DNA from 2 places in the Pseudomonas antarctica genome. Region 1 is predicted to be linked to the other one. Evidence: predicted binding sites of a transcription regulator. Region 1 holds the regulator's gene; the other holds the start of a gene.
What was found. The regulator sigma-54, encoded in region 1, starts transcription at its own class of promoters, with help from an activator protein. The targets are predictions, from matches to a motif close to ANTGGCATNNANNTTGCTNT.
Positions count from the first base shown of each region.

Region 2: flgB (flagellar basal body rod protein FlgB) is a predicted target of sigma-54. The motif match lies at 6,021-6,040, and genes of this name have one in related genera.

Region 1 covers NZ_CP015600.1:1,035,709-1,050,665, forward strand. The annotation lists gene A7J50_RS04415 (carbon-nitrogen hydrolase family protein) at 1-351, shown strand, start outside; gene tldD (metalloprotease TldD) at 368-1,810, shown strand; gene yjgA (ribosome biogenesis factor YjgA) at 1,856-2,377, opposite strand; gene pmbA (metalloprotease PmbA) at 2,486-3,832, shown strand; gene A7J50_RS04435 (hypothetical protein) at 3,980-4,375, shown strand; gene A7J50_RS04440 (class II fumarate hydratase) at 4,368-5,744, shown strand; gene A7J50_RS04445 (hypothetical protein) at 5,772-6,215, shown strand; gene A7J50_RS04450 (superoxide dismutase) at 6,217-6,828, shown strand; gene A7J50_RS04455 (ZIP family metal transporter) at 6,860-7,753, shown strand; gene A7J50_RS04460 (HPr family phosphocarrier protein) at 7,791-8,063, opposite strand; gene rapZ (RNase adapter RapZ) at 8,080-8,937, opposite strand; gene ptsN (PTS IIA-like nitrogen regulatory protein PtsN) at 8,940-9,404, opposite strand; gene hpf (ribosome hibernation-promoting factor, HPF/YfiA family) at 9,417-9,722, opposite strand; gene A7J50_RS04480 (RNA polymerase factor sigma-54) at 9,798-11,291, opposite strand; gene lptB (LPS export ABC transporter ATP-binding protein) at 11,476-12,201, opposite strand; gene lptA (lipopolysaccharide transport periplasmic protein LptA) at 12,201-12,776, opposite strand; gene lptC (LPS export ABC transporter periplasmic protein LptC) at 12,763-13,335, opposite strand; gene A7J50_RS04500 (KdsC family phosphatase) at 13,344-13,868, opposite strand; gene A7J50_RS04505 (KpsF/GutQ family sugar-phosphate isomerase) at 13,869-14,843, opposite strand.
Region 2 covers NZ_CP015600.1:4,944,389-4,959,345, forward strand. The annotation lists gene A7J50_RS22405 (ribonucleoside-diphosphate reductase subunit alpha) at 1-1,620, shown strand, start outside; gene A7J50_RS22410 (hypothetical protein) at 1,719-2,828, opposite strand; gene flgE (flagellar hook protein FlgE) at 3,026-4,336, opposite strand; gene flgD (flagellar hook assembly protein FlgD) at 4,368-5,099, opposite strand; gene flgC (flagellar basal body rod protein FlgC) at 5,116-5,568, opposite strand; gene flgB (flagellar basal body rod protein FlgB) at 5,572-5,979, opposite strand; gene A7J50_RS22435 (hypothetical protein) at 6,312-7,085, shown strand; gene cheR (protein-glutamate O-methyltransferase CheR) at 7,177-8,004, opposite strand; gene A7J50_RS22445 (chemotaxis protein CheV) at 8,049-8,981, opposite strand; gene flgA (flagellar basal body P-ring formation chaperone FlgA) at 9,073-9,837, shown strand; gene flgM (flagellar biosynthesis anti-sigma factor FlgM) at 9,980-10,303, shown strand; gene A7J50_RS22460 (flagella synthesis protein FlgN) at 10,352-10,822, shown strand; gene A7J50_RS22465 (flagellar brake protein) at 10,919-11,668, shown strand; gene A7J50_RS22470 (MFS transporter) at 11,729-13,114, opposite strand; tRNA gene A7J50_RS22475 (tRNA-Arg) at 13,410-13,486, opposite strand; gene A7J50_RS22480 (hypothetical protein) at 13,814-14,041, shown strand; gene A7J50_RS22485 (PA3371 family protein) at 14,053-14,232, shown strand; gene A7J50_RS22490 (Arc family DNA-binding protein) at 14,626-14,952, shown strand.

The DNA.
Region 1 (14,957 bases):
AGCGAATTGCGCGCGGCGGGGGCGGAATTGATTACCGCGCCTTCGGCCTTCACGGCGGTGACCGGTGCCGCGCATTGGGATGTACTGATCCGCGCGCGCGCCATTGAAACCCAGTGCTACCTGCTGGCGGCCGCTCAAGGCGGTGTGCATCCAGGCCCACGGGAAACCTTTGGCCACGCGGCAATTGTCGACCCTTGGGGGCGAGTGCTGACCCAACAGGATCAAGGCGAGGCGGTGTTGTTGGCCGAACGCGACAGCAGTGAACAGGCGTCGATACGGGCGCGCATGCCGGTGGTCAACCATCGGCGCTTTTTCTCGCAGGGCGCGCAGCGACCTGCTTCGGAACGATGAATTTAAGGCCAAACCTATGAGCGAGTTGTTGTCCTCAGTCAGTGAACACCTCCTGGCACCCGGTGGCGTGACCATCGAAAGTTTGCAAACCGTGCTCGGTGATCTGGCCGGGCCGGGCATCGACGCGGCTGATCTGTATTTCCAAGGCCAGATTTCGGAGTCATGGGCTCTCGAAGACGGCATTGTCAAGGAAGGCAGTTTCAACCTTGATCAAGGCGTGGGCGTGCGGGCGCAATCCGGTGAAAAGACCGGCTTTGCCTACAGCAACGCTATCACCCTTGAAGCCCTTGGCCTGGCTGCCCGTGCGGCGCGCTCGATTTCCCGTGCAGGCCAGAACGGCACGGTGCAGGCGTTCAGCACCCAGGACGTGGCCCAGCTGTACGCTCCGGATAACCCCCTGGAAGTGATCAGCCGTGCGGAGAAGGTCGACTTGCTCAAGCGTATCGACGCGGCCACCCGTGCCCTCGACCCGCGTATCCAGCAAGTCACCGTGAGCATGGCCGGTGTGTGGGAGCGCATCCTTGTGGCGTCCACTGACGGCGGCTTGGCGGCGGATGTACGGCCGCTGGTGCGTTTCAATGTCAGTGTGATCGTCGAGCAGAACGGTCGCCGTGAGCGTGGTGGTCATGGTGGTGGTGGGCGCACCGACTACCGTTATTTCCTCGCTGAAGACCGTGCCATGGGCTATGCCCGTGAAGCGCTGCGTCAGGCACTGGTCAACCTTGAAGCGATTCCGGCGCCGGCCGGTACATTGCCGGTGGTGTTGGGCTCGGGCTGGTCCGGTGTGTTGCTCCACGAAGCCGTTGGCCATGGCCTGGAAGGCGACTTCAACCGCAAGGGCAGTTCGGCCTACAGTGGGCGCATGGGCGAGATGGTCGCATCCAAGCTGTGCACCATTGTCGATGATGGCACCCTGGCCGGTCGCCGTGGCTCGCTGAGCGTCGACGACGAAGGTACACCGACCGAGTGCACCACGCTGATTGAAAACGGCGTGCTCAAGGGTTACATGCAAGACAAGCTCAACGCTCGCCTGATGGGCGTGGCGCGTACCGGTAACGGCCGCCGCGAGTCCTACGCGCACCTGCCGATGCCGCGTATGACCAACACCTACATGCTCGGTGGCGAAAGCGATCCGGCGGAAATCATCGCTTCGGTAAAACGCGGGATCTACTGCGCCAACCTCGGCGGTGGTCAGGTGGACATCACCAGCGGTAAGTTCGTGTTCTCCACCAGCGAAGCGTACCTGATCGAAGACGGCAAGATTACCGCGCCCGTCAAAGGGGCAACGTTGATTGGTAACGGGCCGGAAGCCATGAGCAAGGTGTCGATGGTCGGTAACGACCTGTCGCTGGACAGTGGCGTGGGCACATGCGGCAAAGATGGGCAATCAGTGCCAGTCGGCGTTGGCCAGCCAACCTTGAAGATTGATGCGATCACCGTGGGTGGCACGGGCTCGTAAGAGCCGGAGCTTCGGGTGGCGCAGAACGCCACCCGGGGAAGAGGATCAACGCAGGCCGCGTTGAGTCTCGTCCAGCTCACGGATGTATTTGAAAATTTTACGGCTGGTGGCCGGAGCCTTGTTTTGCGCCAGTTCGTGCTGGGCCTGACGGATCAGGGAGCGCAGTTGCTGGCGGTCCGCGTCCGGGTAGTCCAACACGAACTTCTCCAGCACAGCGTCATCGCCCGAAATCAGGCGGTCACGCCAACGTTCCAGGTTGTGGAAGCGTTCGTTGTACTGGCGAGTGGAGGCATCGAGTTGATCGAGCAAGGTCAGAATGGCGTCAGTGTCCTGATCGCGCATCAGTTTGCCGATAAACATGATGTGCCGTTTACGCGCGATATTCGCGGTGTGCTTAGGCGCATCAGCCAGGGCCCGGCGCATTTCGTCGGTCAGTGGCAGTTTTGCAACCAAGTCAGGCTTGAGCGTTGTAAGGCGCTCGCCAAGATCAACCAGAGCATGCAGCTCGCGTTTGACCTGGGTTTTGCTTTTCTCCCCATCGAGGGAGTCGTCGTAAGAATCAACCATGGTGGCAGTCCGCAAAGAAACGCCGCCATGATAACCAGTCGGGGGCCGCTTGTCCGGCCCGGTCGCTCGATGGCCTTAACCGAAAGCAGAATTTGAGTGGAGAAAACCATGAGTGCAGCCCAAAGCGTCGGTCCGCAAGCGTTACCGGCACTGCAGGAACAAGTCGAGCAGATCCTTGCCGAGGCCAAGCGCCAGGGGGCCAGTGCCTGTGAAGTGGCGGTCTCGCTGGAGCAGGGGCTGTCGACGTCGGTACGCCAGCGGGAAGTGGAAACCGTCGAATTCAACCGCGACCAGGGGTTTGGCATCACATTGTATGTGGGGCAGCGCAAAGGGTCGGCCAGTACCTCGGCCAGTGGGCCGGAAGCGATTCGCGAGACTGTCGCCGCGGCGTTGGCAATTGCCAAGCACACCTCCGAAGATGAAAGCTCGGGCCTGGCAGATAAGGCGCTGATGGCCAAGGACTTAAAGGATTTCGATCTTTTTCACGCCTGGGATATCACGCCCGAACAGGCAATCGAACTGGCGTTGACTTGCGAAGCGGCGGCATTTGATGCCGATCCCCGCATTAAAAACGCTGACGGCACTACGTTGAGCACGCATCAAGGCTGTCGCGTATATGGCAACAGCCATGGCTTTATCGGCGGTTACGCCTCCACTCGCCATAGCTTGAGCTGTGTGATGATCGCCGAAGCCAACGGCCAGATGCAGCGCGACTATTGGTATGACGTAAGCCGCCAGGGCGAATTGTTGGCCGACCCAGCCAGCATCGGCCAGCGCGCGGCGCAACGTGCAGCAAGCCGTCTGGGCGCCCGCCCGGTACCGACTTGCGAAGTGCCGGTGCTGTTTTCGGCTGAACTGGCCGGTGGCTTGTTCGGCAGTTTCCTGGGCGCGATTTCCGGCGGCAACCTGTACCGCAAGTCTTCGTTTCTTGAAGGCGCTATCGGCCAGAAACTGTTCCCTGAGTGGTTGACCATCGATGAACGCCCGCACCTGATGCGTGCCATGGGCAGCTCAGCGTTCGACGGTGATGGCCTGGCCACTTATGCCAAGCCGTTTGTCGAGAAGGGTGAGTTGGTGTCGTACGTACTGGGCACTTACGCCGGCCGCAAGCTTGGCCTGCCAAGCACAGCCAACTCCGGTGGCGTGCACAACCTGTTCGTCACCCATGGCGACGAAGATCAGGCGGCGCTGTTGCGTCGCATGGGTCGCGGCTTGCTGGTGACCGAATTGATGGGCAGTGGCCTGAATATGGTTACCGGTGATTATTCACGCGGCGCGGCAGGTTTCTGGGTGGAAAACGGTGAAATTCAATTCGCCGTTCAGGAAGTGACCATCGCTGGCAACATGCGCGATATGTTCAAGCAGATCGTCGCAGTGGGTAATGACCTGGAACTGCGCAGTAACATTCGCACGGGTTCTGTATTGATCGAGCGGATGACTGTCGCTGGCAGCTAACCCCTAGGAGGTTAACGAAAAAGGCGCGCCATCTTATCGATGGCGCGCCTTTTTTGTGGCTGAGCCATTAGCGGATTGACGTGCCGCTCTTGTTTTGATTCTTAATATCATTTAATAATAAATCTCATTATCGAGTGAGTGTGGACCATGAGTTCTGTCCTGCATGAGGATCCTTACCTGGAGAGCTGGCGCTGGATGAGTCGTCAGATTCGCTGCGGCCTCGATCCAAACGAACCTCGCCTGATTGAACATTACCTCAATGAAGGTCGATACCTGGCGTGCTGCACCGCGACCCATCCGTGGACGATCGCTGAAACCTCCTTCCACCTGCTGATCGACACCGCCAGCGATATTGCCTTGCCCTGGCACTGGCGATCCATGTGTCTGGACCAGGCGTGGCGTCCATTACGCGACATGGAAAAACTTTCCCACTGCGCCTGCCGCCTCAAGCGCTGGCAGACCTTTGCCTGGCAATTGGCGACCTGTGAATTGCTGCCTTCCCTTTCTGTTTCTGACCTGGTGCAAGGATCTTCCGATGAGTAACACCCGTATCGAACGCGACAGCATGGGCGAACTGCAAGTACCTGCCGAGGCCTTGTATGGTGCGCAAACCCAGCGCGCGGTGAATAATTTCCCGATCAGCAACCAACGCATGCCGGCGCAATTCATTCGCGCACTGATCCTGGCCAAAGCTGCCGCTGCCAAGGCTAACGTCGACCTTAAGCAAATCAGCGAAGGGCAGGGCAAGGCCATTGTCGACGCTGCCCAAGGCTTGCTCGAAGGCGATTTCATGCCGCACTTCCCGGTGGATATCTTCCAGACCGGCTCCGGCACCAGTTCCAATATGAACGCCAACGAAGTCATTGCGACCCTGGCCACACGCCTGCTGGGCGAGCCGGTCAACCCCAATGACCACGTGAACTGCGGCCAAAGCAGCAACGACATCATTCCCACCACCATTCACGTCAGCGCAGCGCTGGTCCTGCATGAGCAAACCTTGCCGGCCCTGCTGCACTTGGTTCAGGTGATTGAACACAAGGCTGAACAAGTCCACCCCTTCATCAAGACCGGCCGCACGCACCTGATGGACGCGATGCCCGTGCGCATGAGCCAGGTGCTCAATGGCTGGGCGCAACAGCTCAAGGCCAATATCGGTCACTTGCAGGACCTGCTGCCGAGCTTGCAGGCGTTGGCCCAGGGCGGCACGGCGGTCGGCACCGGGGTCAACGCACACCCGGAATTTGCGGCCCGTTTCAGCCAGCAACTGAGCAGCCTCACCGGCGTGAAATTCACGCCGGGCAAAAACCTGTTCGCATTGATCGGCTCACAGGACACCGCCGTCGCTGTCTCCGGCCAACTGAAAGCCACCGCCGTGTCGCTGATGAAAATCGCCAACGACCTGCGCTGGATGAACTCCGGCCCATTGGCCGGGTTGGGTGAAATCGAGCTGGAAGGCCTGCAGCCAGGCTCTTCGATCATGCCGGGCAAGGTCAATCCGGTGATCCCGGAAGCGACCGCCATGGTCGCCGCCCAAGTTATTGGCAATGACACGGTCATTACCGTCGCCGGCCAGTCCGGTAACTTCGAACTGAACGTGATGTTGCCGATCATTGCCCAGAACCTGCTCAGCAGCCTTGAACTACTGGCCAACTCCAGCCGGCTGCTGGCCGACAAGGCGATCGCCAGCTTCAAGGTCAATGAGGCCAAGCTCAAGGAAGCGCTGTCGCGTAACCCGATCCTGGTCACTGCACTCAACCCGATCATTGGTTACCAAAAAGCCGCTGAAATTGCCAAGAAGGCTTATCAGCAAGGCCGCCCGGTGATTGATGTCGCCCTCGAGCACACCGACTTGCCACGTAGCCAACTGGAAATCCTGTTGGATCCGGAAAAGCTCACAGCCGGCGGCGTGTAATCACCGACTCTGCTTTGGAGGTTCACCATGGAGCATTGGAAACGCACGATCGAACGGGCCAATCGCTGCTTTATGCAAGGCGAGCTGGTCGACGCTCGCGAAGCCTATTTGCAAGCCCTGGCCCTGGCTCAAGTGTTATTCGAGCGTTGGGCGGATGCCGACGAAGCAGTGGCGGCCTGCGTCATTTCCCATCACAACCTGGCGGACCTGCACCTGCGCCTGAACCAGCCTGAAGAAAGCGCGGAATACCTTTGTGCTATCCACCAGCGCCTGCTGCAGACCCTGCAAGACCCGCGCATGAGCCCGCAATTACGCGAGGCGGCGCTGCGCCAGAGCAGCAAAACTTATGTCGAGCTGTTGAATTTCATCAGCGATCACGGCGAGTACCCGCGTACCCATCGCTTGCTGGGTGGCACTGCTGCGCAACCGGGTACGTCGACCCCCAGCAGCCCCTATTACGGAGCACATTGATATGTCCTACACCTTGCCGGCCTTGCCTTATGCCTACGATGCCCTGGAGCCGCATATCGATGCGCAAACCATGGAAATTCACTACACCAAGCATCACCAGACCTACATCAATAACCTGAATGCAGCGGTCGAAGGCACCGAGTTCGCCGGCTGGCCGGTTGAGAAACTGGTGTCCAGCGTTCAGCAATTGCCGGAAAAATTGCGTGCTGCAGTCATCAACCAGGGCGGCGGTCATGCTAATCACTCGTTGTTCTGGGCGGTGATGTCGCCGAAGGGCGGTGGCAAGCCAGAAGGTGCGTTAGCCAAAGCCATCGACGAGCAATTGGGTGGCTTCGACAGTTTCAAGGAGGCCTTTACCAAAGCGGCCTTGACCCGGTTTGGCAGCGGCTGGGCCTGGCTGAGCGTTACCCCGCAAAAGACCCTGGTGGTGGAAAGCAGCGGTAACCAGGACAGCCCGCTGATGAGCGGCAACACGCCGATCCTGGGTCTGGACGTGTGGGAGCACGCTTACTACCTGCGCTACCAGAACCGTCGCCCGGAATACATCAATGCCTTCTATAGCGTCATCCATTGGCCGGAAGTCGCTGCACGCTACCAGGCCGCCGTGGCCTGACATTTATTTATAACAAGATCTAAGGCCGACTATGGGCACTGAAACACTGGCGATCAGCAGTGGGCGAATGTTTCGTTACGCGTTTGGCTCGCTGCTGCTATTGGCAGGGACTGCGTTGCTGGTGGCACACGGGCTGACCTGGCTGGACCTTGAACCGCGTATCTTGCGTGCCTTGCAGGGCGGCGCGATCTGCGCGCTCGGCACGGCACTGGGCGCGGTGCCGGTGTTGGTGATTCGCCGGATGCCGGTGGCGCTGAGCGATACCTTGCTGGGCTTTGGTGCCGGGGTAATGTTGGCGGCGACGGCCTTTTCGCTGATCGTGCCGGGCATTGCAGCAGCCCAAAGCCTTGGGCTTTCGCCTTGGGGCGCGAGTGGTTTGATCAGCTTCGGGATCATGCTCGGGGCGTTCGGTCTTTATCTGGTCGACCGCAAGGTATCAGGCGCTAACCCGGAGATGCTGGTGGGCACGCCGGATAAACCGGTGATTCCCCCACGCATCTGGCTATTCGTATTTGCCATTATTGCGCACAACATTCCGGAAGGCATGGCGGTAGGCGTTTCGGCAGGTGGAGGAATGCCGGATGCCGACAGCTTGGCCATGGGGATTGCCCTGCAGGACGTACCGGAAGGTTTAGTGATCGCACTGGTCTTGGCCGGGGCGGGGATGTCGCGAGTCAAAGCGTTCCTGATCGGCGCGGCGTCGGGCCTGGTTGAACCGGTATTTGCTGTGCTGTGTGCGTGGTTGGTGAGCCTGGCGGAGGTTTTGTTGCCGCTGGGGCTCGCGCTGGCGGCTGGGGCGATGTTGCTGGTGGTGACGCACGAAGTGATCCCCGAGTCGCGCCGTAATGGTCACGAAAAGCTTGCCAGCCTGGGGTTGTGCGTCGGGTTCTGTTTGATGATGGTGATGGATACTGCTTTAGGGTGAGGCCATTGCAGCCTCACACCCGCCTCAAAGGGTGAGTTTACTCACCCTCATCAAAGAAGTTATTGATCAGCTTCACCAGCGCGTCCATCGCTTCCTGCTCTTGTTCGCCTTCCGTCTTTAAATGAATCTTGGTGCCCTTGCCGGCGGCCAGCATCATCATGGCCATAATACTTTTACCGTCGACCATGGATTCCGGAGTGCGCCCGGCGCGGATCTGGCAAGGAAACTGCCCGGCAACACCGACAAATTTAGCTGAAGCGCGGGCGTGCAGGCCCAGCTTGTTGATGATTTCAATTTCCAGAGCGGGCATCGCGGGGGTGTTCCTTTCAGCTAAGGTCGCGGTGGCGAACCTGAACGTTCTTGAGGGTTTGTTGCAGCACCTGGCCCAGGCGTTCGGTCAGGTAGACCGAGCGATGGTGGCCGCCGGTGCAGCCGATGGCAATGGTGACATAGGCCCGATTGCTTGCCGCAAAGCGCGGCAACCATTTGAGCAGGTAGCTGGAGATGTCCTGGAACATCTCCTCGACATCCGGCTGTGCAGCCAGGTACTCGGCCACCGGTTGATCAAGGCCTGACTGATCACGCAACTCCGGCTTCCAGTAAGGATTGGGCAGGCAGCGCACATCAAACACCAGGTCTGCATCCACCGGCATCCCACGCTTGAAGCCAAATGACTCGACCAGAAATGCGGTGCCAGGCTCCGGCTGATTCAACAAGCGCAGCTTGATCGCATCACGCAATTGATACAGGTTCAGGCCGGTGGTGTTGATCTTGAGATCGGCGAGGTCAATGATCGGTCCCAGCAGCGTGGTCTCGTCCTCGATGGCTTCGGCCAGCGAGCGGTGAGGGCTGCTGAGGGGGTGGCGTCGACGGGTTTCGGAGAAGCGCTTGAGCAGCGTCTCCTCATCGGCGTCCAGGTAGAGCACATCGCAATTAATATGCTTGGCGCGTACTTCCTCAAGCAATTGCGGGAAGCGCTGAAGATGGCTGGGCAGGTTTCGGGCGTCAATCGAGACGGCAACCAGAGGCTGCGCCAGTTCGGTGTGGATCAGTGCACGTTCCGCCAACTCCGGCAGCAAACCGGCGGGCAGGTTGTCGATGCAATAAAATCCGTTGTCCTCAAGGACGTTGAGGGCGGTGCTTTTACCCGAGCCGGAGCGGCCGCTGACGATGATCAAACGCATGATTACTGCCCGTTTTGTTCATCCAGGACAACCTGATAGAGCGCCTCATTGCTGTTGGCACTGCGCAGTTTGTCGCGTACTTCCTTGCGGTCGAGCATGCTGGCGATCTGCCGGAGCAGTTCCAGGTGCGCATCGGTGGCGGCTTGCGGGACCAGCAGGACGAACAGCAGGTCGACCGGGGCACCGTCGATGGCGTCGAAATCAATAGGTTTTTCCATGTGCAGCAGGGCGCTGACTGGAGACTCACAGCCTTGCAGGCGGCAATGGGGAATGGCGATGCCGTTACCAAAACCGGTTGAACCGAGTTTTTCACGGGCAATCAGCGCCTCATAGACAACTTGCTCATCCAGTTCAGGCACTTCGTGGCTGATCAGCTTGGCAATTTGTTCGAGTGCTTTCTTTTTGCTGCCGCCCGGCACGTTCACGAGGGAACGGCCGGGGGTCAGGATGGTTTCAAGTCGAATCATGGGTGGGGAGTGTTAGCGGCCAGTGCCTTGAAGAAGGCTCTGCTGCTTTTCCTTATGCTTTTTAAGTTGGCGGTCAAGCTTGTCAGTCAAGGCATCGATCGATGCATACATGTCTTCATGCTCGGCATTGGCGACCACTTCGCCACCGGGTATCTGCAAGGTCGCTTCAATTTTCTGCTGAAGCTTATCGACCTTCATGATGACCTGCACATTGGTGATCTTGTCGAAATGACCCTCGAGTCGTTTCAGCTTCTGCTCGACATATTCGCGCAATGGAGGGGTGACTTCTACATGGTGTCCACTGATGTTGACTTGCATACAGCTTCTCCTTCGTTGCCAGTGCATAAAGCGACAGGCAAAAGCGCCTGCCACTGGAACGCTATGGCCCGCCCGTCACATCAAACGCTTACGCTCGCTGGAAGGCGCGATCCCGAGGGACTCGCGGTACTTGGCGACGGTTCGACGGGCGACCTGAATGCCTTGTGCCTCCAGTAAACCAGCGATCTTGCTGTCACTCAACGGCTTTTTCTGATTTTCCGCGGCAACCAGTTTTTTGATGATCGCGCGGATCGCCGTGGACGAGCATTCGCCGCCTTCGGAGGTGCTTACGTGGCTGGAGAAAAAGTATTTCAGCTCATAAATACCCCGTGGGGTATGCATGAATTTCTGTGTGGTCACCCTGGAAATTGTCGATTCATGCATGCCTACCGCTTCGGCGATATCGTGCAGGACCAGGGGTTTCATGGCCTCGTCGCCGTATTCCAGGAAGCCGCGTTGATGCTCGACGATCTGAGTGGCCACTTTCATCAGGGTTTCGTTGCGGCTTTGCAGGCTCTTGATGAACCAGCGCGCTTCCTGCAACTGGTTGCGCATGAAGGTGTTATCGGCGCTGGTATCGGCACGGCGCACAAAACCTGCGTATTGCGGGTTGACCCGCAGACGAGGCACCGACTCCTGGTTCAGCTCCACCAGCCAACGTTCGTTGTCTTTGCGCACGATCACATCGGGAACGACATATTCGGCTTCGCTGGACTCGATCTGCGAGCCCGGGCGAGGGTTAAGGCTCTGCACCAGCTCGATGACCTGGCGCAGGTCGTCTTCCTTGAGCTTCATACGGCGCATCAGCTGGCTGTAGTCGCGGCTGCCCAGCAGGTCGATGTAGTCGGTGACCAGGCGCTGGGCTTCGGCGAGCCACGGGGTCTTGGCAGGCAGTTGGCGCAGTTGCAGCAACAGGCACTCACTCAGCGTGCGCGCGCCGATACCGGCGGGCTCGAACTGCTGGATGCGGTGCAGGACGGCTTCGATTTCGTCCAGTTCGATGTCCAGTTCCGGATCGAAAGCCTCAAGGATCTCTTCGAGAGTCTCGTCCAGATAACCCTGGTTATTGATGCAGTCGATCAGGGTCACGGCGATCAGGCGATCGGTGTCGGACATCGGCGCCAGGTTCAATTGCCACAGCAAATGGCTCTGCAAGCTCTCGCCGACGGAGGTGCGGGTGGTGAAATCCCACTCGTCATCATCATTGCTGGGCAGGCTGCTGGCGCTGGTCTGGTAAACGTCTTCCCAGGCGGTGTCTACCGGAAGCTCGTTGGGAATGCGTTCGTTCCATTCGCCTTCCTCAAGGTTGTCCACCGTAGGGGCGGTTTCCTGATAGGAAGGTTCCTGCACGTCGGAATTGGGTTTTTGCTCGATGTTGTCGGCCAGCGGGTCTGCATTATCGAAGTCGTCGCCTTCTTCCTGGCGTTCGAGCATCGGATTGGACTCCAGGGCCTCCTGGATTTCCTGTTGCAGGTCCAGGGTCGACAATTGGAGCAGGCGGATGGCCTGTTGCAGCTGCGGTGTCATCGTCAGCTGCTGGCCCATTCTCAGGACTAGCGATGGTTTCATGGCAGGGGCTTAACACCTTATTCGCCGGCGCAATGCGCCATCCACGACAGGGCGCGTGAGCGCCAAACATAAGCAAATTATATGCCTGATGTCGGGGGCTTTGCCTAGAGCGCGGTAACAATAAAAAACCGGAGGTTTTTATTGACTCCCGCGCGCTTTGGCGAACGGCCAGACACCACAGTGCTTACAGGCGGAACTCGTGGCCCAGGTATACTTCCTTGACCAGTTCGTTGGCCAGGATGGTGGCGGAGTCGCCTTCGGCGATCAGCTGACCATCGTTGACGATATAAGCCGTTTCACAGATATCGAGGGTCTCACGGACGTTGTGGTCGGTGATCAATACACCGATACCCTTGGCCTTGAGATGATGGATGATCTGCTTGATGTCGCCGACCGAGATCGGGTCGACGCCGGCGAAGGGTTCATCCAGCAGGATGAATTTCGGCGCAGTGGCCAGGGCACGGGCGATTTCCACACGGCGACGCTCACCACCGGACAAGCTCATGCCAAGGTTGTCGCGAATGTGGTTGATGTGGAATTCCTGCAGCAGGCTTTCCAGCTCTTTGCGGCGGCCGTCACGGTCGAGTTCCTTGCGGGTCTCCAGGATCGCCATGATGTTGTCTGCTACCGACAGTTTGCGGAAGATCGACGCCTCTTGGGGAAGATAGCCGATACCTGCGCGCGCACGACCGTGCATCGGCTGGTTGCTGACGTCCAGGTCATCGATCAATACACGGCCCTGATCCGCCTGGACCAGGCCAACAATCATGTAGAAGCACGTGGTCTTGCCGGCGCCGTTGGGGCCGAGCAAGCCAACGATCTGGCCGCTGTCTATCGATAAACTGACGTCGCGTACGACCTGACGGCTTTTATAAGCCTTGGCCAGATGCTGGGCTTTCAGGGTTGCCATTAGTTCGCCTTCTTCGCAGCGGGTTTGGGCGCAGGCTGGGCGGCGCCTTCTTTCTGCTTCGGCTGGATAACCATGTCGATGCGCGGCTTCGGAGTGCCGATCTTCGAGCCGGTAGCGCGACCCGCCTGGGCGATCTGCTTCACCGTGTCATAGGTGATTTTTTCACCGTCGGTGGTGTTGCCATCGCTGCTGACAACCCTGGCCTGGTCGATCAGGATGATGCGATTCTGCTGGGCGTGATACTGGATGGTCTTGCCATAGCCCTTGATCGGAGCCGGGTCCGTAGCCGCCTGCTTCTGTTCGAAGTAAGCCAGGTTGCCCACCGACGTCACCACATCAATGTCGCCAGCCGGCGTACGCGTGAGCGTCACCGTGTTGCCGGTGATTTTCATCGAGCCTTGGGTGATGATCACGGCGCCTGTGTAGGTCGCAACACCTTGCTTGTCATCCAGCTGAGCGTCGTCAGCCTGGATGTGGATCGGTTGCTGGCTATCGTTCGGCAGAGCCCAGGCGCTCACGCTTCCCAGTGCTGCGCCCAGACCGAGCAAAATAGGGAGGGTTTTAACGAGCCTCATACTGTCCTCTTACGTTCGATAGCAGGTGTATCCTGCTTTCTTTCAAATACGCTTTCATTCCCTTGCCAGTCGATACACCGCCAGCGCCGTCGATTCTAACGTCTTGCTCGGTCTGCGCATATTGCTGTTGTGGGAAAACGGTCATGCGACTGCTGGTAATAATGGTGTCGCGCTTCTTCTCGTCAGTACGTGCAACACGTACCGAGTCGATCAGTTCCACCTGGGTACCGTCCGGGTTGACCTCGCCACGCTTGCTGGTGACGTGCCACGGAAACTCGGTGCCGCGGTAAAGGTTCATGTCCGGGTTGGTCAGCAAACTGACCTCCGAAGCCTTCAAATGCTCGACCTTGTCCGAAGTCATCTCATACTGCACCTTGCCGTCAGGCAGGAATTGCACGGAGTAGGCATTGGTCGCGTAATAGTCGACAGCGCCTTCGTCAACCTGTGCTACAGGCTTGTCGAGAAAGCGCTCCGGGCTGATATTCCAGTAGCCCACCGCCAGGAACAGCGCGGCGATGACCCCGAATAGCAGGAAGTTGCGAATCTTTTTGCTCAGCATAAAACGCTCTATAGGTAGGCGGCGTGGGCCGCTTCAAGACTGCCTTGGGCACGCAGGATCAATTCGCAGAACTCGCGGGCGGCACCCTCACCGCCACGTGCGGTAGTGATGCCATGGGCATGTTCGCGAACAAACGCCGCCGCATTGGCGACGGCCATGCCCAGGCCCACCCGGCGAATGACCGGCAGGTCAGGCAGATCGTCGCCCAGATAGGCAACCTGCTCATAGCTTAGGTTGAGTTGGCCAAGAAGCTCGTCCAGAACCACCAGTTTATCCTCGCGGCCCTGATACAGGTAAGGAATCCCCAGGTTTTGTGCGCGGCGTTCCACAACCGGTGTTTTTCGACCACTGATAATGGCTGTTTGCACACCGGCAGCCATCAACATTTTGATGCCCTGGCCGTCGAGGGTGTTGAAGGTCTTGAATTCGCTGCCATCTTCGAGAAAGTACAGGCGGCCATCGGTCAGTACGCCATCAACGTCGAAAATCGCCAATTTGATGTTTTTGCCGCGTTCTAACAGGTTGCTGGTCATTTACATCACTCCCGCACGCAGCAAGTCGTGCATGTTCAGGGCGCCAATCGGGCGGTCGTCGCTATTGACCACCACCAGCGCGCCAATCTTGTGGTCTTCCATGATCTTCAGCGCTTCGGCTGCAAGCATCTCGGGGCGTGCAGTCTTGCCGTGTGGCGTCATGACTGCATCAATGGTGGCGGTGTGTATATCGATCGTGCGGTCCAGGGTGCGGCGCAGGTCACCGTCGGTGAATACCCCGGCCAAACGCCCGTCAGCCTCCAGGATCACGGTCATGCCCAGGCCTTTGCGGGTCATTTCCATCAGTGCGTCCTTCAGCAAGGTGCCGCGCTGCACGTGAGGCAACTCGTCGCCTGAATGCATGACGTTTTCCACTTTAAGCAGCAGTCGACGACCCAAGGCGCCGCCCGGGTGCGAAAACGCGAAGTCCTCAGCGGTAAAGCCGCGAGCTTCCAGCAGGGCCACGGCCAGGGCATCGCCCATGACCAACGCGGCTGTGGTGGAGGAGGTCGGCGCCAGGTTCAGCGGGCAGGCCTCGTGGGCCACGTGAACATTCAGGTTCACTTCGGCAGCCTTGGCCAGCGTTGACTCCGGATTACCGGTGAGACTGATCATTTTGATGCCCAGACGCTTGATCAGCGGCAGCAGGGTCACGATTTCGTTGGTGGTGCCGGAGTTAGACAGTGCCAGGATGATGTCATCCTTGGTGATCATGCCCATGTCGCCGTGGCTGGCTTCGGCCGGGTGCACAAAAAAAGCCGTGGTCCCGGTACTTGCCAGGGTGGCGGCGATTTTGTTGCCGACGTGGCCGGATTTGCCCATGCCGACCACGACAACGCGGCCCTTGCTGGCCAGAATCATCTCGCATGCACGTACGAAATCTGCGTCGATATGGGCCAATAAACCTTCTACGGCTTCAAGCTCGAGGCGGATGGTGCGTTGTGCGGATTGAATAAGCTCGCTGGATTGGCTCATGTCTTAAATCGTATAGCCTGACGAAAAGGCGGCGATTATAGCGGTAATGATCAATTCCCTCACGTTAGTTCGTCAGGCTTTATTCGGCAGGTGCCTGAGTTTCATGCTCAGCAG
Region 2 (14,957 bases), 2.5 Mb from region 1:
GGCGTTGTACCGTTCCTGAAAGTGGTGAACGACACCGCCGTAGCGGTCAACCAGGGCGGCAAGCGCAAAGGCGCTGTCTGTGCCTACCTGGAAACCTGGCACATGGACATTGAAGAGTTCATCGAGCTGCGCAAGAACACCGGTGATGATCGTCGTCGTACCCACGACATGAACACCGCCAACTGGATCCCGGACCTGTTCATGAAGCGCGTCTTCGATGACGGCCCGTGGACCCTGTTCTCGCCATCCGAAGTACCGGACCTGCACGACCTGACCGGCAAGGCCTTCGAAGAGCGTTACGAGTACTACGAAGCCCTGTCCCAGTACCCGGGCAAGATCAAGCTGTTCAAGACCATCCAGGCCAAAGACCTGTGGCGCAAAATGCTCTCCATGCTGTTTGAAACCGGCCACCCGTGGCTGACCTTCAAAGACCCGTGCAACCTGCGCAGCCCGCAGCAGCACGTGGGCGTGGTCCACAGCTCGAACCTGTGCACCGAGATCACCTTGAACACCAACAAGGACGAGATCGCCGTTTGCAACCTGGGCTCGATCAACCTGCCGAACCACATCACCAACGGCAAGCTGGACACCGCCAAGCTGGAACGTACCGTGAACACCGCCGTTCGCATGCTCGATAACGTTATCGACATCAACTACTACTCGGTGCCACAGGCGAAGAACTCCAACTTCAAGCACCGTCCGGTCGGGCTGGGCATCATGGGCTTCCAGGACGCACTGTACCTGCAGCACATTCCTTACGGTTCCGACGCTGCTGTCGAGTTCGCCGACAAGTCGATGGAAGCGGTCAGCTACTACGCGATCCAGGCTTCCTGCGACCTGGCCGATGAGCGCGGTGCCTACGAGACGTTCCAGGGCTCGCTGTGGTCCAAAGGCATCCTGCCGCTGGATTCGCAACAGATCCTGATCGAGCAACGTGGCCAGAAGTACATCGACGTTGACCTGAACGAATCCCTGGACTGGGCACCGGTACGTGCCCGTGTGCAGAAAGGCATTCGTAACTCCAACATCATGGCCATCGCACCGACCGCCACCATCGCCAACATCACTGGCGTGTCGCAGTCGATCGAACCGACCTACCAGAACCTGTATGTGAAATCGAACCTGTCGGGCGAATTCACCGTGATCAACCCGTACCTGGTTCGCGACCTTAAAGCCCGCGACCTGTGGGACTCGGTCATGATCAACGACCTGAAGTACTACGACGGTTCCGTGCAGCAGATCGAACGCATCCCGCAAGAACTCAAAGAGCTCTACGCGACCGCCTTCGAAGTGGACACCAAGTGGATCGTTGACGCCGCCAGCCGTCGTCAGAAGTGGATCGACCAGGCTCAGTCGCTGAACCTGTACATCGCCGGCGCTTCGGGCAAGAAGCTGGACGTGACCTACCGCATGGCTTGGTACCGTGGCCTGAAAACCACTTACTACCTCCGTGCCCTGGCTGCGACCAGCACCGAGAAGTCGACCATCAACACCGGTAAGCTGAACGCTGTTTCCAGCGGCAACCACGGTGATGATTCGGTACTCGCCGCCCCAGCCGGCCCGGCCCCCGTGCCAAAGGCTTGCGCGATTGATGAGCCGGATTGCGAAGCTTGCCAATAAGCTAAGCGAGTGAATAAAGCCCGTTAACCCTATAAGAGGTTAACGGGCTTTTTCGTTTTATTGCAGCGTGAAATGCCGCTTCACCTGCCGCTGTATAGCTATATAAATGCGTACGCCTCCCCGTGATCCTCCCGCTGAGGCCGACCGCCTCGCCCGCCCCATAGCTCTATCTGGCCGCCAATGACCGCCATCGAATGGCCGCCGTAGTTCACAACGCCCAACGCACCGCTGGCAAGCTCATCGCTCGTCGTCTGCCGGTACAGGCCTTTGAGGCCCAGACGATCCAGCCCCTCATTGGCGTGTTCACCGTCGTTCAAGCTCACCAACGCATCCATGTAGCTTCGGCGAGCGTTATGATCGTTACCGTAACCTTGCCCGTTATTACCTTCCATATAAGCCCGCATGGCGCTGGCGGCGTACATGAAGTTGGCGTCGGTCATCATGGCCGGATCGTCCCCCATGAACCGAGCCTGTTGTGCCGCCTGCTGTAATTGCCCCTTGCTCAAATGGAGCTGAAACCCGTCCCGCATCTGCACGTCATAGCCATCGCCTGACGCTTTCACGTCCTTGAAAACATCGGTGGGCTTCTGGCCGAACTTCATCATTGCGCTCTTTATGGCTGAAACAGTGATGCAGTTTCCGTCCGGCCCCTGTTTGAAACCACTCCAGATATTGCCGGTTTCTCTGCCCATACCCGGTTTTTTTGCAGGATTGCTATTGTCAGGCTTGTAGTCAGTGAAATTAGCCCCTTTGGTAAACGGCTTGTTACTCATGGACTCTACGGAGCCAAAATTCTTCGGGTTAACTCTACCGCCACCACCGCCACCGCCCGGCGATGGTTTTGGAGAAGGCGCCGGAGACGGAATCGCCTCTTCCGGAAAAAGATCCGGAAACAGCCTCTTCATCCGCGTGAGCCAATCCTCAAATATTTCTTTTTTCAGCTGCTCGAGGATTTCTTTGAATTTTTCATCTCCGAGCGCTTTCCGCTGTTCATTCAGCTTGTCTCGCAGATCCTTGACGGTTTGGCTCTTCGACGTTTTCTCGGCATCATCAAGCTCTCTGAGAAGCTTACCGACAACATCCTTATTGGCATCTACGTCGTCCTTTTTGTCCTCAGAGCGGCTTACGCCCCCCAGGTGCTGCCCTGCCCCACCCACGTCATAACGCACACCCCCAGCCCCATGGCCAGGCACCGATGAATTCCACATACCAAGCCCCTTTTAAAGACAGGATCCAACGCCTTTCGGCTTGATATGTGGAAAGAACGGTGTAGTCAGTTCCAATCAGCGCGTGTCATCTCGCGAACGGGCAGGTGGTGGGAAAAGGGCTAAATGCCAAATGACAGGCAAAAAAAAGCCCCTCGACTGAGGGGCTTTCGCTTCGCTTGCGCGTCAGGGCTACAGCATCAGGTCATCTGAATGATGGTCTGCATGATGGTGCTCTGGGTGGAGATCGTCTTGGCGTTCGCCTGGTAGTTGCTCTGGGCCTTGATCAGGTCCACCAGCTCGTTGGTCAGGTTGACGTTGGAGTTCTCCAGGGATTTGGACACGATCGAACCCAGCGTACCGGCTTGCGGGGTGTCGTAACCCGGCTGGCCCGACGCGAAGGTTTCTTTCCAGGCCGTGCCGCCAGCCGGCTGCAGGCCCTGCTCGTTGTTGAAGCTGGCCAGGGAAAGCTGGCCGATGGCCTTGCTCTGCTGGTTGCTGAAGGTAGCGAACAGCACGCCGTTACCGTCAATGCTCAGGCCGGTGATCTGGCCGGTGGCGTAGCCATCGGTGACCGGCGGGTTGCGGTATGTGGCCGAGTTGTATTGGGTAATGTTGGCCATGTTAATGGCAATCCCGCCAGGGTTGGCGTTCGCACCGTTTTTGGTCCATACGCCGTTGGTCACGGTGCCCGGCACCCAACCGGTCAGCTGCAAGGTGGTGCTGGACGTAGTACCGGTGATAATCCCGGTGAGTTTGCCGGAACCGTCGAAGCTCAATGTCGATGCGACCGGAGGCGTCGAACCCGTGCCGGTAGGCGCCGAACCGTCAGGGTTACGACCATCGATCAGGGTGTAGGACTTCCAGGTGTTGGAATCCGTTTTGACCACGTACTGCACCATTGGGTGAGCGTTACCCTGGGTGTCATACAAAGTGGTGTTGTACTGGGTGCTGAAGGTGGTGGAATCGGTCGGATCAAACGGCTTGACCGTCTGGTCGATCACCGGCGACGAGGAATTCAGGTTACTGGTGGAATCCACCTTGCTGGAAGCCTTCGGCGGCAGGTTCGACAGGTTCAATTGCAGGTCGGTCAGCGCGCCTTTGACGATGTTGCCATCGCCGTCCGCCGCGTAGCCTTGCAGGCGCGAGGTGCCGGTGTTGTTGGTGATGTAGCCGTCTTTATCCGAGTGGAAGGCACCGTTGCGGGTGTATTCCAGCGAACCGTCGCTGCCCTTCTGCACAAAGAACCCGCCGCCCTGGATCGCCATGTCCAGCAGACCGCCGGTGTTGTTGACGTCGCCCTGGGTGAACTGCTGTGACACTGCCGCCAGGTTCACACCGCTGCCGACACTGTTCTGGCCGGTGCCCAGCTTGGACGCCGCGTAAATGTCCGAAAATTCCGCGCGGGACGATTTGAAACCGGTGGTCGCAACGTTGGCAATGTTGTTGCCGGTTACGTCCAGTTGTTTGTTGGCCGCATAGAGGCCGCTAAGGCCGATGTTAAAAGACATGTTTCTCTCCCTCTGCCGTATTTAGGCGGCTCTATGTACCGATAGTCTGGATTTGCGACAGCTTGACGCTGCCCATACCGCCTGCAAGATTCAGCAGCATTTCGCCGCCGGTCTTGCTCAACGTCACGCTGGTCACCGTTGCCGGCAGCGACGTTAGCAGGGCAACCGCGTCGCCCTTGTCATTCTTGGTGCTGGCCGCGAAGGTGTAAGTCCCGGCTGGCGCGACCTCACCGTTGTCGTTCTTGCCGTCCCAGATAAAACTGGAATCGCCGGCGCTTTGGGCGCCCATGTCGATAGTGCGCACCGCATTGCCGTCCTTGTCGGTGATCTTGACGGAGACGTTGCCTGTCGCCGCCGTCACCGCCACCGAGCCGGTCATGCTCTTGCTGGTATCCACCATGGCCGTGTTGGTCTGGGTGATGATCGAACGCCCGACCAGCGACGACGCCTGCAGCGCTTGCGAAGAGCTGAAGTTGCTGGAGATCGCATTCACCGAGTCGTTCAGGGTGTTAATGCCTTCCAGGCTGCTGAACTGCGCCAGCTGCGCCACGAACGCACCGTTATCCTGAGGCGACAGCGGGTTCTGGTTTTTCAGCTGGGTCACCAGCAGTTGCAGGAACGCATCCTTGCCCAGCGCCTGGTTACCCGTGGCCGCCGAGGCAGCCGAGCTGAGGCTGCTGTTGTCCGTCGCGGTCTTGACCTTGGTGTTGAACAGGTCCTGGACCGCCGTGTTGGGTGTAGAAGTGGTATCAACGATGGCCATTATTTGGCGCCCCTTATCACTGACCCAGGGTCAGGACCTTCTGCATCATGGTTTTGGCGGTATTCATCATTTCCGCGTTGGTCTGGAACGAGCGGCTGGCGGAAATCATATCGGCCATTTCCTCGACCACGTTGACGTTGGGGTAGTACACGTACCCCTTTTCGTTCGCGGCAGGATGGTTAGGCTCGTAACGGGCTTCCAGGTTGCTCTGGTCTTCGACCACACCGAGTACCTGCACGCCCTGGCCTGCGGCATCCTGATTCTGGAACAGCGAATCGCCGCTACCGCTCTGGCTACCTTGGCCGCCCTGGAACATGGTGGCGAACACCGGGTGACGGGCGCGGTAAGTCTGATCAATGCTCGAAGACACGGTCTCGGCGTTGGCGATGTTACTGGCGACGGTGTTCAAACGCGTGGTCTGCGCGCTCATGCCACTGCCGGCAATATTGAAAACACTGGCTAGGGACATGGCTTACTCTCCACGCAGGGCTGACATCAGCCCTTTGAATTTGCTGTTGAGCAGGGTGAAGCTGGCCTGGAAGTTCACCGAGTTCTCGGCGTAGGCCGATTGCTCAAGTTGGGCATCGACGGTGTTCTGATCGATCGACGGTTGCATCGGCGTGCGATACAGCAGCGACTCGTCACCATTGCCCAGGCCTTGCGCTTCAATATGACGGCTGTTGGTCATGTTCAAGGCAAAGGTGCCGTTCTTGGTCTTGTCCTGCTGTGCAGCGAGCACAGCGGAGAAGTCCAGGTCCCGAGCCTTGTAGTTCGGGGTATCGGCGTTGGCAATGTTGTTGGCCAGGACTTCAGCACGCTGGGCGCGGAAGCCCAGGGCTTGTTCGTGGATACCGAGCGCTTTATCGAAGCTGATGCTCATGGCGGAAACCTTTAGGCTGACCTGCTTTTCGTATCTGGGTTATAGCAAGGCGCATGCCAATTCGTTCAAAGCCCGTAATTCAAGGGTTTGCGAGGAGAGCGCCTGCGGCATTGCCAGAAAAGCGGCAACGAACTTCCGCGTGGCGCCAGGAAAGCGGCAACCGTGTTTGCCGCTTTTACGCAGTGGCGGCAAACGAGCATAAACACGGTGAGCCCGTTACCGGAGGTTCTTACCGTCCGTCTGCACTGTCATTTCTAACAGTTGTGAAGCACTGCTTCTTCGAAGCCTTATTGGAGCGGAAATCACCTCACTCAAGGCAGAGGCTCACAACGATGAACGTACCGCCGCTCGGTTTCACACTGCAAGATTCCGCACAGCCGATTCCAAACCTGAATACCAACCTGCTGGTTGGCAACTGCGCAGAAGTCAGCTGCAATTTCCCCCTGCTGCCCATGGACTTTGTAAATATAAACATGATCAGCAGCATCCTGGGCGGCGACCATAACCAAAGCTTTTCAATTGGCCAAGCCTCACCCTCTCTCACTACCCTGATACCCCGAGACCGTGTTGAAGCCAATGAGGGCAACAGCGTGCGACTACGGCTGACCATCAGGCGTAACGGGGTCTCCACACCTGCAAATGACGCGACCGTGACCATCAACCGTCGCCCGGTTGTCACGCCGACGCCAGATACAGTCTGGGATTTCAACGACGGCACGCTCCAGGGTTGGGTGCCTCAAGGGAGCTACGTGGGATTACTACGTGTTATCAATAATGAAGTGGTCGCAAACTTGCCCAACAGTGTGCCGGGGGCCTCCCACATCATTACCCGCTCAGTACCGGTGATCGCAGGGCGCACCTATAATTGCAGCTTCAACGCCCGAACAGACTTGCCCGCTGCCGACGGCTCACGCTTGTATATGACGATGAATGGCAAATCGATCGGCCGCGCGGCACCGCTCCTGCCAGGCTTCACGCTATTAGAAAGCGGGACGTTCATCGCGCCGATTACAGGCAGCGTGCATCTGGGTATTTTCAACGAAGCGGTACCCAGGGGTATTCATCAATTGGCCTTGGACACTATCAGTATCACGCTCATGCCCTGAGTACGGCCAACGAAGTAGCACCGATACGTTGCGCCAATAAAAAACGGGAGGCCTTTTTCGGGCCTCCCGTTTTTTATTGCTTAGACGCCAATCACTTGGCCTGGTAAATGATGCCGGGACTGCACTGCACCATCTGGTAATGATCCGGCAGGCCGTTCAACGCCTCCGACGCACCGAGGAACAGGTAACCGCCGCGCTTGAGCGTGCCGTGAATACGCAGCAGGATGTCCTTCTTCACTTCGGCCGAAAAGTAGATCAGCACGTTGCGGCAAAACACCATGTCGAACTTGCCCAGGCTGGCGTAGCTGTCGAGCAGGTTGAACGAACGAAACTCCACCCGGCTCTTGATCGGCGCCTTCACCGCCCAACGCCCGGCCCCTTTCGGGTCGAAGTGACGTTGCAGGCGCTCCGGGGACAAACCACGGCCCAGGGCCAGGCTGTCGTACTCGCCAGTCTTGCAATTGGTGAGCATGGTGCCGGACAAATCCGTGGCCACAATTTGCGCACCGGCCTTTAATTGCCCCATGTTGGTCCGCTCGAACTCGTCGATGGACATCGAAATCGAATACGGTTCCTGCCCCGAAGAGCAGGCGGCCGACCAGATACGCAGTCGCTGGCCCGGGCTGGCCTTGATGGCCTCCGGCAGCACCTTGTTCTTGAGCACTTCGAAGGGGTAGGTGTCGCGAAACCACAAGGTTTCGTTGGTGGTCATGGCATCGACCACCATTTCCTTGAGCCCACTGCGCGGCTGACCCTGAATGCGCTGAACCAACTCACCCAGGGACTTGATGCCCTGCTGCTCCATCAGTTTGTTGAGACGGCTGGATACCAGATATTGCTTGTTTTCACCAAGCAATATGCCACAGGCTTTTTCCAGGAAGACCCGGAACTGTTCGAAATCTAAATTACCCGTAGACAAGGATACCGCCTCTTTAATCGTGTGACCGCCAGGAGGAACTCCCCCTAGCCGTGATCTGCTGCCTTGATCCGGTCGACTACCCGGGATGCCAGGTCATCAGGGCGGAATTTGGCCAAAAAGTCATCAGCACCGACCTTCTTGACCATCGCCTGATTGAATACACCCGACAATGAAGTATGCAGGATGATATGCAATTTTTGCATGCGTGGATCGTTACGTATCTCGGCCGTCAGGGTGTAACCGTCCATTTCCGGCATCTCGATGTCGGAAATCATCATCAGGAATTCTTCTTCCGGCTTCTTGCCCTCATCCACCAGCTTGCGCAGGTAATCCAGGGCTTGGCGACCATCGTTGAGCGCCACGACTTCCACACCGACGGTTTGCAGGCAGCGACTCACCTGTTTGCGCGCTACCGAGGAATCATCCACCGTGAGTACACGCAGGGAAATCGCCTTGTGCGCGGTCTCGGCGTCCACTACACCCACCGAGATCGATTCCGAGGTAGGGGCCACTTCGGCGAGGATCTTCTCCACGTCGATGATTTCCACCAACTGGTTATCGACCCGCGTCACCGCCGTGAGGTAGTGATCGCGCCCGGTGCCCTTGGGTGGCGGATGGATCTCCTCCCAGTTCATGTTGACGATGCGCTCCACCGAGCGCACCAGGAAACCCTGGGTCTTGGTGTTGTACTCAGTGATGATCACGAACGGATTCTGGCGATCCTGCAGACCGGCGGAACTTGTGGCCAAGGCCAGGTCAAGAATGGGTATGGTCGCGCCACGAATGTTGGCCACGCCGCACACCACGGGGCTGGATTTGGGCATTATGGTGAGCTTGGGGCACTGCAGCACTTCCCGCACTTTAAACACATTAATGCCGTACAGCTGCTTGCCATCAAGGCGAAAAAGCAACAACTCCAGGCGATTCTGCCCTACCAGCTGTGTGCGCTGGTTTACTGAATCCATTACTCCTGCCATGCCATGACTCCTACGCTAAAACCTGGGGCGATACCTACAGGGCAGCGCGTACCCAACACTAAACGGCACGAGCTTTGCTATTTATTGATTTATGAATCTTAAAACGCCAGTTTCCCGACGCCTTCGCCTCCCACGGTACCGCAGATTGCTCTGCGTCTCGATGGCACTGCTCGCCCTGGGCTCGGGCATCACGGCACGTGCAGATAACGTCACATTGCCTGATCTCCTTATCGGCGTCACTCAAGGCTTTCTTGAGTTCACTGTAGAAGATTATCTGACGACCACCCAGACACCTGGGCGTTATGAAATCCAGGTCAACCCGTTAGACCCGCGCCTGCGCATGCCAATGTGCGACAAGGAATTGACGGCCTCGCTGGAAAGCCCCGCCCAGCCCATCCGCCGCGTGACGGTAAAGGTGCGCTGCGAGGGCGCATCGCCCTGGACCGTGTTCGTGCCGGCGCAGGTCAAACTGTTTCGCGATGTAGTGGTGGTCACGCGCCCGCTCAAGCGCACGGGCATCATCGGTTTTGAAGACGTCGCCCTGCGCGAGCGGGATATTAGCCTGATCAATCAGGGCTACCTCACCTCGCTGGATCAGGCCGTCGGGCAGAAACTTACCCGACCAATGGTCACCGACCAGGTCATCACACTGGTTCATCTGGAACAGGCTGAAGTGATTCGCAAGGGCGATCAGGTGGTGATTTCTGCCAGCAGTGGCGGGCTGACCGTCAAAATGCCGGGCGAGGCGCTGTCCAACGGCGGCATGAGCGAACAGATTAGAGTCAAGAACCTCAACTCCAACCGGGTGATAAAGGCGCAAGTGACCGCGCCTGGCCAAGTTGAGGTCGCGTTATAGATCACTGGTGTCAAACGCCAGCTTTTCCTACACTGTGCGTTGGATGTCGGCCTGTACAGGTTTATTGTCAAACGAACCTAAAGTTTGTCCGGGTATGGCCGAAAACATGGCAAGCGTCCAAATACCCAGAGGTTTTTTTATCATGGTCATTGATTTCAGTCGTTTAAATAACACCCCGGCTTTGCCCGGCAATACGCGCACCAGCGGTGCCAAGGACAGCGTAGAAGCCAAAGCCCAGCCTGCGCCCGTCAAGGCAGAACAGGCCGGCGCCAGCCAGAGTGGGGAATCGGTACACCTGAGCAATGAGGCTCAACAGTTGCAGAAGGTCACTGACTCGCTGCGCGATCAACCCGTTGTCAATAAAGCCCGCGTGGCCGAATTGAAGCAGGCCGTCGCCGATGGCAGCTATAAAGTCGACAGCAACCGTGTAGCCAGCAAGCTGCTTAACTTCGAAGCCGAGCGCTAGGCAAAGGCCTGCGCAGGGCTTTTGGACGCTTAAAACCCAAGGCCAGCCATGCACCACGACGAACATTTGCTTCAACTGATCATTGATGATCTGGCGCCGACGCAACATTTGCTCGAGCTGCTCAAAGAAGAATCCCTGGCCCTGTATGGTCGGGATATGCGCTTGCTGGAAGAAATTCTGGCGCGCAAGCAGTCGCTGATTGTGCTGCTGGAGCAGCATGGCAAGAAGCGCAGCGAAATTCTGATCAGCCTCGGCCTGCCGGCTGATCACGACGGCCTCTCACAGCTCGCCAGCCATTCTTCGGTCGGCGATCAGTTGCTGGCGCAGAGCACCGCACTCAATCAATTACTCGCCCAGTGCCAGGAAGCCAACCTGCTCAATGGCCAGTCGATCCAGCTTCAGCAAGCTACGACCGCCAACCAGCTGCGTATACTTCACGGCGGAGAGCCTCCGGCGCTGTACAACGCCCAAGGTTCCACCTCGCGGCTGGTCAAGCCAAGCACCCGCAGCCAAGCCTGACGCCGGTTTACAGCGCGCCCTATCCAAGGCGCGCAACATACTGGCAAAATGCCGGTTCTTGCGTGTAGTCGTACTTTGTCTGGAGATGGAAGAACCGTGTTCAACGCCCTTAACGCGGAAGATGCTCCGCAGCCACCCAAGGTGCTCACCACGCCTCTGGAAATCGCCAGCACGTTGCGGATGCTGCAAGAAAGTCATGATCCGCTGATCATCACCTTCCACGAACGCAGCCAGCGCTTCCAAAGCTACCTGGTGGACGTTGACCGGGACAGCAAGACGCTGGCCCTGGACGAAATGATTCCCCGCGACGGTGAACGCTATCTCGAGAATGGTGAACCCTTTCGTATCGAAGGCTTCCATGACGGTGTGCGGGTCGCTTGGGAAAGCAACGGCACGCTGACCATCAGCGAAAAAGACGGTCATCGCATCTACACCGGCAGCATGCCTGCCGAGGTGGTCTACCATCAGCGCCGCAATGCCTTCCGCGCCGCGTTGAAGCTGGCGCAATTGGTCAGCATCGAGCTGGGCGGCGAAAAGCTCAAGGCCCCCATCAGCGGCAAGCTGCTGGATATATCCGCCACTGGCTGCAAGTTGCGCTTTGAAGGTGATATTTCCGAGCGCCTGCAACTGGGCCAGGTCTACGACCGTTTTATCGCCGCCCTGCCCTTCGGCAGCATGACCACTTCCGTCGAGCTGCGTTACCTGCACTTCGAAGACAAGATCAACACCACCTTCGCCGGTGTGCGTTTCCACAACATGAGCGGCCTGGTGCAGCGCCAGGTGGAACGTTTTGTGTACCAGCTGCAGCGCGAAGCGCGGCGGTTCGACAAGGATGACGATCTTTAAGCCTTAACGACCGCGGTAAAAAAACGGGCAGATCCTGATGGGATCTGCCCGTTTTTGCTATCAGGGGCGCGCCCTGCTCAAATCGTGGGGGTGGTCGTCCGGGCCCAGAGGCTCCGGTGGCCCTTCGAAAGCCGGCTCATCCACTGGCGGTTGCGGATCAGTTTCAGGCTCCGGGTCCGGGACGGCGTTCTGCATCTGCTCTTGCACCACCGCCTCGTCCACGCGTGGGTCCAGGCACGCGACCAGCGGCGAGCTGGACATGCTGTCGGGCATCGCCACGTGATGCAGTGGCGCATCGTCCACTTGATGCAGGTTGGTCACCGCTTTTGGCCGGATACGCCACACCAGAATCAACGCACACAGGCTGAAAAACGCATACAGCATGTGACTGCCAAACAGCTTCATGACCACACCGGCCAAGAGCGGCCCGATACTCGCACCGACCCCGTAAGTCACCAGCAACATGGCCGTCAGCGACACTCGGCGATCACCCTCCACATGGTCGTTGGAAAATGCTACCGCCAGCGGGTATAGGCAGAATTGCACCAGCGAACACAAGAACCCTGCCACGAACAGCACTTCCAAAGGCACGTGGGTCATCACGGCCAACGGCAACGCCGCCACCGCCAGGCACAAAGCAAAGCAGCGAATCAACAAAGCCCGGTCATAGCGGTCCGACAACCAGCCCAACGGCCATTGCACCAGCAGCCCGGCGAAAATACAGCTACCCATAAACAGACCGACCTGCTCGGTGGTCAGCCCCTGCTGAGAGGCATAGAGCGGCGCCAAACCGTAGAACGAACCCACGATCAAACCCGCGCCCAACACCGTACTGAGCGACTGCGGCACCCGCTTGATAAAGAAGCGCGGCTCCATCGGGGCAGGATGCAGAGGCGCCGGGTGAATCCGCCGAGTCATGGCCACCGGCACCAGGCACAACGCAAAGCACAGAGCGACCAGCATCAGCAATTCGAGACCGAGCTCGGGGTGCATCACCAGGATCAACTGACCCAACACCAACCCGAGGTAGGACGCGATCATATAGCCGCTGAACACCACGCCCCGCTGCTTGGCATCCGCCTGCTCATTGAGCCAGCTTTCGATGACCATGTACTGGCACATCATGCCCAGACCCACGATCATCCGCAGCACGATCCAGGCTGGCAGCCAGTTGATCAGGCCATGTCCCAACACCGCCGCGCCGACAATCCCGGCGCAGGTGGCATATGCACGGATGTGCCCGACCCGGGCGATCAGGCGATGCCCGATCTTGCCACCCAGCACCAGGCCAAAGTAGTTGGCGGCCATGAGCGCACCCACCCACAGGCTGTCGACATGGTCGGCCGCCAGGCGCAAGGCAAGGTAAGTACTGAGCAGGCCGGACCCGATCAACATCATCAAGGAGGCGAAATAAAGGGCTCGAAAAGATTTCCAGATTTGGCGCATCGGCGTTCCGAGCGGCTCCTTGCAGTGAGGGACAGGGCTATCGGCATGATAGTCCGGTGTGACCAGGCCCGGACAGGCGATGTAGGCTGTTTTCCGGGAATATTTTACTTAATAGCTCAGACGCTGCCTGGCCGGTTGCAAGGTACAAAGGTTGCGATAAATACCCACGCACCTGCTGTGAACGCTGATCACCGGCAAGGTTCGACCGGTGTTCGTCAAGCACGCACAAAAAAGCCCCGCCAGAGCAATCTGTGCGGGGCTTTATGTGCGAGGCTTTTTATACGGGCCACGAATCTGGTGTCCCAGGGCCGGTTCGAACGGCCAACCTTCCCCTTAGGAGGGGGATGCTCTATCCAATTGAGCTACTGGGACAAATGACAGCCATCCGGCCTACGGCGCAGCGACGGACGGCGTGCATGTTAACGGCCGAGGTGGGTTTTGTCATGTCGTCCGTAGGCTTTTTGAGTGTAGGCCGATCCTTGTTCGCAGAATGCCTGCTTCGCCCTGTAATCGCGGGCACCCGGGCACCATCGTGCAAAATGCACTCCCCCAAAATGCCATCATTGCAAATTGCAACCTGTCGACCCTTTGAAGTAGACTCAAGCCATTGATTTTATTGAAATAATACATTGGCACGAGACCTGCAATACTTCTCCTACAAGACCCATTCAGCCACGGCGTTAAGCGGAGAACATGACCATGAACAGTGCCCTTCTGTTAGCCCTCAACACCATAGCCCTGGCTGCACTGGTGATGTTCCATTTTCAGTCGACTGGCAGCAACGATCCAGCCCAGATCAGCCAGGCAGTGCCGCACCATCTGCAACAGCGCCCGCAACTGGCGGTGATGACGCCCGACGCGCAATCGCCGGTACGCCTGACCCAAGGCACCCAGGCCGCGCCCGCATCTGAACATTGGGTATTCTGAGGAAACCGCTCGTGACCAAATCCGCCTGGCTATTTTTATGCCTGACCATTGCCGCCGGCATCCTGGGCCTGGGTACCCGTTCGCAAGATGGACAAACGACCGCTTATGTTGCCGCTGGCGTGTTTGCTAGCCTGCTCCTGCTGACGCTCATCGTGGGCCGCAGAATCAAATTCGACCCGGTTTTACGCTGACCCCGCCTGCGCCCCACCTCTCCCGACCTTATGTCGCCCCGTCCTAGTAAATTAGCAAATTGCCACTAGTCTTAAAGGTAAGGGCAAAATGCCACTTTGCGATAGGATGTGCGGCCTCAACCCCTGAGCAGACTTGGACTTACGGGAAGTTCCGTTGAAGAATCGCTCGTCGAAAAGTTTTCCAACCAGTCCGCAAAAATGCAAATGAGTGCTGGCATTACGCCTTTAGGCAGTTCAATATTTGTCACAGAATTGACGCCAAGGAACTGTCAAATCTGAGGCATGATGCGATCTCTTTGCAATTCGGGTTGAACTTTGGTCGTGAGCCTTGTCATAACACTCATCTTGCGGCCAATTCCAAAAACCGCTCCCCTGAACTAACCGGTTAAATATATGCGCCCATTGAAACAGGCAATTTATTCCAGCCGTACGGCTGACAAGTTCGTCGTACGTCTGCCAGACGGAATGCGGGAACGCATTGCCGAGGTGGCTCGCAATCATCACCGCAGCATGAACTCCGAAATCATCGCGCGCCTGGAACAGAGCCTTATTCAGGAAGGTGCGTTGGGCGAAGAGTTGAGCATGCGCCTGGACAGCCCAGAGCTGTCACTGCACGAACGCGAACTGCTGCAGCGTTTTCGTCAGCTCTCCCACCGCCAGCAAAATGCTCTCGTCTCGCTTATCGCGCACGACGTTGAGGCGGCCGCAGAAGCCAATTAATCTGC